DNA from 4 places in the Shinella yambaruensis genome. Region 4 is predicted to be linked to each of the others. Evidence: predicted binding sites of a transcription regulator. Region 4 holds the regulator's gene; each other region holds the start of a gene.
The links. The regulator LexA, encoded in region 4, represses DNA repair genes until DNA is damaged. The targets are predictions, from matches to a motif close to TGTTCNNNNTGTGTTCNG.

Region 1 (2,201 bases), 180 kb from region 4:
TGGCCGCCGGTCTGGAACAGCACGAAGCGCGCCGGCACGCCGGCCTTGCGCAGGCGCCGGAAAACCGCGATCTGGTCGTTCGCGGCATAGACGCTGTCGCTGTCGCCATGGGTGAAGAAGACCGGCAGCTTCGCCTTGAAGGCCGGCGTCCTGCCGTAGTCGCCATCGGCCGCCCCGCCCATCAGCACCATGCCGGCAAGGCTCTTCACCGCCGCCGGATCGCGCGCCACGCGGGCGCAGATGAAGCTGCCCATCGAGGCGCAGGCGAGGATGACCGACGCCTCCGGCGACAGCGCCTTGGCCGTCAGGATGAGGCCGGAGACCCGCGCCGCGCCCTTGTCGTCGAAGGAGGGCACGCTCGGTGCGTAGTAGACCCCGCCGTTCTGCGCGGCGAGGTTCTTCAGCCGGTTGAAGTTGCCGCCGAAATTCCAGTCGTTGTTGCCGAGCCGCCGGTCGCCGCCGCGGCCGTGGATGAAGATGACGGTGAAGGCCGCGCCCTCCGCCTTGCCGGTCATCGCGACATCGATCGGCCCGGCGGGCGTGGCGATCGTCGCGTTCTTCTGCGCCTTCTTCACCGCCGTCGAGACATAGGCCGCCTTCACCCGGCGCTCCGGCACCTGGTCGCGGCCGTTGATGTCGCGCAGTTCCTGGTAGTCGACGACCCTCAGCGCGCCGTCGTCGCCCGTCTCCACCACCGTGCCGTAGCCGAACAGGTCGTCCTTCCAGGGTTTCAGGCTCAGCGCCGCCGCCTCGCCGGTAAGGGAACCGGCGAACAAGGCGGCCAAAACCAGCCGGGAAAGGCAATGAACTGTGGACTGACGCATGAACTGTGGCTCCCTGGAGGCAGCGATACTTGCCATCCGCCCGCCCGCAACGCAATCCTCCGCCGGCGGTTGGCGCGGCTTGGCGCATCCTGCAGGCCGGGTGACAGCACCCCGCGGCGCACGCGACGGACGGACGGCACGCCGCCCCGGCATCGCGAAAGCCCGCGGAATCTGGCAGAGTCGCAGGTGATTCGCGCAATGACCTCTTTTGCGCCAGACCCCGGTCCGCCATGGACCGGCGGGAAAGCTGGCAAACGGAACAAAATCTGAACGGCCCATGCAAGACGACAGCAACGACCTCTTCGCCAACATGCCCTCCCAGCCCGCAGCGCCGCCGGTCGAAAAGCCGGTCGCGGCGGCCGCCCCTGCCCGCGAGGCACGCCCCGCCCCGCCGAGCGAAGGCACCGGCGGCTATGACGCCTCGGCGATCCGCGTGCTGGAAGGCCTCGAACCGGTCCGCATGCGCCCCGGCATGTATATCGGCGGCACGGACGAGAAGGCGCTGCACCACCTCTTCGCCGAAGTCATCGACAACTCGATGGACGAGGCCGTCGCCGGCCACGCCAATTTCATCGAGGTCAATCTCGATGCCGAGGGCTTTCTGACCGTCACCGACAACGGCCGCGGCATTCCGGTGGAAAACCATCCGCAGATGCCGGGAAAATCCACGCTGGAGGTCATCCTCACCGTGCTGCACGCCGGCGGCAAGTTCGACGGCAAGGCCTACGAGACCTCGGGCGGCCTGCACGGCGTCGGCGTCTCCGTCGTCAACGCCCTCTCCGACCTTCTCGAAGTGGAGGTGGCGCGCAACAAGAAGCTCTACCGCCAGCGCTTTTCCCGCGGCAAGCCGCTCGGCCCGCTCGAAGAGCTCGGCGACGTGCACAACCGCCGCGGCACGAAGGTGCGCTTCCACCCGGACCCGGAGATTTTCGGCGCGCACGCGCATTTCGATCCGGGACGCGTCTTCCGCATGGCCCGCTCGAAGGCCTATCTCTTCGGCGGCGTCGAGATTCGCTGGAGCTGCGACCCCGCGCTGCTGCCGGAAGGCTCCGAAACGCCGGAAAAGGCCGTCTTCCACTTCCCCGGCGGCCTCAAGGACTACCTCCAGGCGACGCTCGGCAAGGAGCACACCGTCACCCGCGAGATCTTCGCCGGCAAGAGCGAGAAATCCGGCGGCCACGGCTCGCTGGAATGGGCCGTCACCTGGTACGGCGGCGATTCGCTGATCCACTCCTACTGCAACACCATCCCGACGGCCGACGGCGGCACGCACGAGGCTGGCCTGCGCATCGCGCTGACCAAGGGCCTGAAGAACTATGCCGAGCTGACGCAGAACAAGCGCGCCGCCGCCATCACCACCGACGACGTGATGATCTC
Region 2 (2,201 bases), 820 kb from region 4:
GAGCGGCCGGCTCTCCTTGAGCGTTTCGTGACGCATGCCGCGATAGACGGTTGTCGTGACGTCCTCAAGCCGCGATTTTTTCAGTCGCCCGGCAAAGGCGTGCACGGCGCGGCCGAAATCCGTCGCCGGGTCCTCCTCGCCGCCGACGAGATGGATCGGCAGCCGCCTCGGCAGGCGCGCAAGCCCTTGTGCCGAGGCATTGGCGAAGGTGACGGCGAAGATGTCGATCCACATCGCGACATTGACGTCGAAGCCGCAGCGGGGATCGGCGATATAGGCGTCCACCTCGGCCGGGTCGTGCGACAGCCAGTCGAAATCCGTGCGGCGGTTCGCGATGGAGCGGCCCCAGGCCCCGAAGGTCAGGCGCGGCAGCGCGCCGCTCGGCACGTCCGATCCCTTCAGCATGCGTTCTGCCGCCAGCACGGCCTGCGCCACGCGCCCGGCAAGCCCGGGTTCGAGATTGGAGTTCCACACGGCGAGCGCGTCGATATCGCCGGGGTGTGCCTCGGCGAAGGCGAGCGCCATGAGCCCGCCCATCGAGTGGCCGAAGAGCACGACCGGCAGGCCGGGATGCCGTGCCGCCGCATGATCGCGCACGGCGCGCATGTCCGCGATCACCCGGGCGATGCCGCCCTTCGGCGCGAACTGGCCGCGCGGGGCATCCGGCGCGCTGGTGAAGCCGTGGCCGCGATGGTCGTGGGCATAGACATGGAACCCCTCCGCCGCCAGGCGCGCGGCGAACGCCGCATATCGCGCGCTGTGCTCGGCAAGGCCATGGCTGATCAGCAGGATGCCGTGGGGAACGCCCCGGGCAGCCTCGTGCCGCAGCGCAAGGCTCGCCCCGCTCGGGCTTTGCAGCGTCGAAACCTGCGAAAACACCGGTCCATCCTCCCGTTTCGGCCCTCCCGTTCTGGCAAGGTCAACGCGATTTGCCGTTGAAAGACAATGGGATGCGGCGTGTATTTTTCGATTTTCTCCCGCATGTCGCGTTTTTTCCGATTCATGGTTGCATTTTCCGGATCTTTGGTTGTAAATGATCTCGTTTTGTTCTCGTTGGGGGAGCCGGTCATGACGACCAATGCCGCACTGACTTTCAAAGCCGTCGTTTTCCTTGCCGTCCTGCCGTTGCTTCTCGCGTGTCTCACGCTGGCTGCCGGTTCCCGTCCCGCCGCCGCGCAGACGGTGCCGGCAGGCGGCGGCGCGCGCGAGGTCCTATCCGTCAGCTGGCAGGCGGGCTACTGCGCCGCCCGGCCGAAAAGCCGCGGCTGCGCGGATTTCTCCGTGGACGCGCCGGCCGCCCGGCAGTTCTCGCTGCTCAGCCGCTTCCAGCTGCGCAAGAGCTATTGCGGCGTCGAGGCGGGCCTCAAGCAGCAGGCGCGCAAGGGCAAGTGGACGGAGCTGCCGGATATCGTGCTCGCTTCCGGCACGAAGGCGCGCCTGATGGCCGCGATGCCCGCCGCGCGCCTCGGCCTCGACCGCCAGCAATGGCTGCGCAGCGGCAGCTGCGTCGCCGCCTCGCCGGAGGTCTACTACAGCCGCTCGCTCGACCTGCTCGACGCGCTCAACGCCTCGCCGGTGCGCGCGCTCTTCACGCAGAAGGCGGGGGCGGCGATCACCCTTGCCGAAGTCCGCGCCGCCTTCGACGCCGCCTTCGGGGCGGGGGCCGGCGAGCGGGTGCGCCTGACCTGCCGCAAGACGGACGGCAGGCCCGTCGTGACCGGCCTCACCATCGGCCTTGCCGGCGACGCGCCGACGCTCGCGGACCGCATCGCCGCGGCCTCGCCGACGAAGTCCCGCTGCACCGAGGGGGTAACGGGCGCGGGGCAGGCGGGGTAGGGGCGACGGACGGGCGATGCCGCGCCGATCTGGACTGCTCTGCTGCCGCGGAGAGTGTCACGGCGATGCGGGGCGGTGTTTCCGCCCCGGGGCGCGATGCGGCTTTCTCAGATTGCCGCGGGCGGAGAATTCGCCTACATAGCGGGCAAATTTGTCCGATCCGGAGCGCGTTTTCATGGCACGTCAGTTCATCTACCACATGTCGGGGCTCAACAAGGCCTATGGCAACAAGAAGATCCTCGAGAACATCCATCTGTCGTTCTATCCGGACGCCAAGATCGGCATCCTCGGCCCGAACGGCGCCGGCAAGTCGACCGTGCTGCGCATCATGGCCGGCCTCGACAAGGAGTTCACCGGCGAGGCCT
Region 3 (2,201 bases), on a different replicon from region 4:
CGATCATGAACGGCGTCGGCTTGCGCCCCTTGCCGCCGGCGATCTGCTCCATCGTTCGAGCCGACGCGACCGAAGACGTGTTCTCATCCAGGATTGCTGCGCCGTTTTCTTCGACGGAATGCTCGTCGTGGTGCTTGATCAGCAACCAGTTGGTCCGCTTGCCGCGGTCGCGGTCGTTGCGCATCCGCACCAGCACGAAGCTACCGTGCAGGCGCTTGCCGTGCAGCACGAATTTGAAATCGCCCTTCCTGAGAGCCTCCTCCGGCGACTTGTTGCCTTCCGGCTCCCAGTAGCCTCTATCCCAGAGCATCACCGTACCGCCGCCGTATTGGCCTTTGGGAATCGTGCCTTCGAAATCGCCGTAGTCGAGCGGGTGATCCTCGACCTCGACCGCCAGCCTTTTCTCATGCGGATCGAGCGAGGGTCCTTTCGTGACGGCCCACGATTTGAAGACCCCGTCCAGTTCCAGGCGGAGATCGTAATGAAGGCGTGTCGCGTCGTGCTTCTGGATGACGAAGCGGCGCCGGTTCGATGGTTTGACCGCGGTCGCGCCGCTCGGTTCCTGCGTCTGCTTGAAGTCCCGCTTCTTCTTGTAGGTTGAGAGCTTGTCAGCCGCCATCTTCGACCTCGATACAATTCGCGTTGCCGGCGCCCGGCGTCGACAGAAAAACCCGCTGCAGAGGATAGTTGTTCCCTCGTCATCGCGCCGGCCGAAGATGCTTGCTTGCAGGTGGCCGGTGCGCCGAACACGGTGCTCGGCGGCGTTATGGCGATCAGCCTCGTCGCGAGCGTCCTGACTATCCCAGCGGAAGAGCCCGCCATGGACCGAGCGGTCACCTCTTCTGCCATCGCATACTAATTTTTTTCACGGTGAGAGGGGGCCATCTCGCGAAACCCATCCCGATGATTCACAAGCAAAAATCCCTGGCAGACGAAAATCGAAGACAATTTTCCTATTTTCGGGTGGCTTGACTCTTTTTGCCGCGAGGAACAGATACAGAACAATTAGACCTGTACGACATGACGTCGCCTGCCAACACGAACGCTTCGGAGTCCGTGAACGATGAATGCTGCCCGAAACAGGGTGATAACCGAGCTGAGAGAGCGCATCGCCTCGATGGAGAGCCCTGCCTCGCGCAAAGCTGGTTCGTTGCCGTTTCAGGTGGCGGAGATCGACGCGGCCCTTCCGGGCGGAGGTCTCGCCTATGGTGCGCTCCACGAATTCTCAGGGGGTGGTGCTGGAGCGGTCGACGGCGCGGCCGCCGCGCTGTTCGTCGCCGGCATTGCCGCTCGAACGACCGGACCGATCGTCTGGTGCCTGACGCGTCCCGACCTGTTCTTTCCGGCGCTCGCGCAGGCGGGGCTTCATCCCGACCGCGTTTATTTCGTCGAGAGCGACAAGGAGGAGGATGTCCTGGCCAACGCCGAGGAGGCGCTTGCCTATGGCGGGCTCGGCGCCGTCGTCGCCGAGCTAGTACGATTGCCGATGGTGGCAAGCCGCCGGTTGCAGCTCGCCGCCGAAAAGACGGGGGCGATGGCGATCGTCGTGCGGCGATGGCGCCGCCCGACCGAAGCCTCCGACTATGGCCAGCCGACCGCCTCGACCACGCGATGGCGCGTGAGCGTCCTCCCCTCCGAGGACTTGCCGGTCGCCACCGTCGGTCGGGCGAATTGGTTGTTGGAATTGATGCGCGTGAAAGCGGGCGAGTGCGCTGAGTATATTGTTGGAGCCTGTGATGCCTCGGGTCGTATCGATCTATCTACCGGACCTGCCGACCGACAGGATCAGGCGGGCCGATCCGTCGCTGCCCGCTGAGCAGCCGATCGCCGTCATCGCTCGAAGCGGTTCCCGGCGCTGGGTTGCGGCGGCCGATGCGGCGGCGCGGAAGGTCGGCGTGAAAGTCGGGATGCCGGCGGCGAAAGCACAAGCGCTCTTTCGCGACCTGATGCTCGTCGGCACCGATCCGGCGGCCGACGCCGCAGCATTGGAACGCATCACGCTTTGGGCGCTGACACAATATTCGCCGATCGTCGCCATGGATCTTCCCGACGGGATTGTGATGGATACGGAAGGCGCCGACCACCTCCAGGGCGGTGAGCAGAGCATGCTGACCGCGACCGTGAACCGGTTCCGCGCCAAATCCCTCACCGCCCGCGTTGCCATCGCCGACACCTGGGGCGCGGCGCACGCTTGCGCCCGT
Region 4 (2,201 bases):
GGAGGACGGCCGCCTCGTCGCCATCCTTCATGGCGAAACCGTCGCGACGAACCGTGCGCGGCCGCCGGACTTCATCTATGCGCAGTGGCGGCGCGCCCTCCGGCTCGGCGATCTTGCAAAACCGGACATCCGCCGGAGCGCGGGATTGACTATCGAGGACGCGGGCGAGCCCTCCGGTGCAACCGGAGACCGGAAACGGCCCCGGCGCAAGGCCGACCGGCAAAAGGCGAGGGACGCCATGGCCGCGGCTTTCACGGCGGCGAGAGAGGGCGACAATTTCGTTTGCGAGGCAAAGGCATTCTGCGCCGCCGTCTCGCCGAGCGGCTGGCGGATCGTCACCCTGGACGACGTCGCCTTCCTGGGCACGGCCTGCGACGCCGCCGATCTCGTCGTCGTTCCCTTTGCCCTCCGGCTGGAGGTCTGCCGTTCGGGCGCCCGCCTGGTGACGGCGCGTCATCTGAGGCGAACCGGCGCCCTTGAGATCCGGCCGGATCCTGAAGGCGCATCCGGCGCTCTCTCCGGGGCCGATATCACGCCGGCCGTCGAAAGCCTAAACCGGCCGTGGTCCCGCCATCGCACCTATGACTGGCGCACCGGCACCTTCGATCTTCCGAAGGATCAGTTGTAGCGGCGGATGAGGCCGACCAGCTTGCCCTGGATCTTCACGCGGTCCGGCCCGAAGATACGGGTCTCGTAGGCGGGATTTGCCGCTTCGAGCGCGATGGACGCGCCCTTGCGGCGGAAGCGCTTCAAGGTCGCCTCCTCGTCGTCGACAAGCGCCACGATGATTTCACCGGGATTGGCGCTGCTGGCATTGCGGATGATGACCGTGTCGCCGTCGAGAATGCCGGCCTCGATCATCGAGTCGCCCTTGACCTCCAGCGCATAGTGCTCGCCGTTGCCGATCATCTCGGCCGGCACGGTGATGTCATGCGTGTTGTTCTGGATGGCGGAGATCGGCACGCCGGCGGCGATGCGGCCCATGACCGGTACGGAGACGGAAGACGGGATCTCCGCGATCGGCGTGCGCTGCGGCGGGGCGGCGGCCGGGGCCTGCTTGCCGCGGCTGCCCTCGATGACCGCCGGCGAAAAGCCGCGGCGCGGCTGCAGGCTCTGGGTATAGGCCTCGGGAAGCTTGATCACCTCCAGCGCGCGGGCCCGGTTGGGCAGGCGCCGGATGAAGCCGCGCTCCTCCAGCGCCGTGATGAGGCGGTGGATGCCGGACTTGGAGGCGAGATCCAGCGCATCCTTCATCTCGTCAAAGGAGGGGGGAATGCCGGACTCCTTCATCCGTTCATGAATGAACAGGAGAAGTTCCTGTTGTTTGCGCGTGAGCATGGCCCCTCCACCGAGAATCGTGTGAAACAAATCCAGAACAGACACTATCTGTTCCATATGTGTTCCGCAAGGGGTTGCTGAAACAATAATAGTACTGTTCAGGCGGCAGGTTCGCGCAGGAGAAGAACCGCGCAGGGCGTGCCCGCCGGGGCCGCCGGGGCGTGGGGCGGGCGCACGAGCAGGCCTTCGGAGACGGCGAACGCCTTCATCATCGAGGAATCCTGCTTGTCGAGGGGCGTGACGAGCAGTTCGCCGGCGGGGCCGCGGGCGATGCGCGCGCGGACATAGTCCTGCCGGTGGTCGTTCTCCCTGAGCGGCACGGCGGCGACGGCCGGACGTTGCCGGTCTTTCGCCGGCAGGCGGGCGAGGCGGCGCACGAGGGGGGCGAGGAAGAGATGCGAGCAGACGAGGCTCGAAACGGGATTGCCGGGCAGGCCCACCACCTGGACCGCGCCGAGCCGGCCGACCATCAGGGGTTTTCCCGGGCGCATGGCGATGCGCCAGAAATCGAGTTCCATGCCCGCCTCGCCGAGCACGGGCTGCACGAGGTCGAAATCCCCGACGGAGGCGCCGCCGAGCGTGACGAGCACGTCGATATCCTGCGTCAGCGCGTGGCGCACGGCCTCCAGCAGCGCCTGCCTGTCGTCGCGAACGATGCCGAGGTCGATCACCTCGGCGCCGGCCTCCCGGGCGAGGGCGGCGACGCCGTAGGTGTTGGAGGCGATGATCTGGCTGGCGCCGGGCGGCGTGCCGGGCGGGACGAGCTCGTCGCCGGTGGCGAGCAGGGCGATGCGGGGGCGGGCATAGACCGGCAAGACGGGGTGGTTCATCGCCGCCGCCACGGTCAGCCGGCCGGCATCGAG

Region 1: the regulator LexA is predicted to act here: its motif matches at 1,080-1,097, upstream of parE (DNA topoisomerase IV subunit B).
Region 2: the regulator LexA is predicted to act here: its motif matches at 1,035-1,052, upstream of WMC41_RS12730 (ribonuclease).
Region 3: the regulator LexA is predicted to act here: its motif matches at 987-1,004, upstream of WMC41_RS30945 (ImuA family protein).

The regions. Positions count from the first base shown of each region.
Region 1 is NZ_CP150638.1:1,932,744-1,934,944, forward strand. It holds gene WMC41_RS09570 (alpha/beta hydrolase) at 1-824, opposite strand, end outside; gene parE (DNA topoisomerase IV subunit B) at 1,102-2,201, shown strand, end outside.
Region 2 is NZ_CP150638.1:2,577,853-2,580,053, reverse strand. It holds gene WMC41_RS12735 (alpha/beta fold hydrolase) at 1-879, opposite strand, end outside; gene WMC41_RS12730 (ribonuclease) at 1,069-1,836, shown strand; gene ettA (energy-dependent translational throttle protein EttA) at 2,012-2,201, shown strand, end outside.
Region 3 is NZ_CP150642.1:289,376-291,576, reverse strand. It holds gene ligD (DNA ligase D) at 1-619, opposite strand, end outside; gene WMC41_RS30945 (ImuA family protein) at 1,064-1,816, shown strand; gene WMC41_RS30940 (Y-family DNA polymerase) at 1,737-2,201, shown strand, end outside.
Region 4 is NZ_CP150638.1:1,754,568-1,756,768, forward strand. It holds gene WMC41_RS08705 (ComEC/Rec2 family competence protein) at 1-628, shown strand, start outside; gene lexA (transcriptional repressor LexA) at 619-1,338, opposite strand; gene WMC41_RS08715 (molybdopterin molybdotransferase MoeA) at 1,437-2,201, opposite strand, start outside.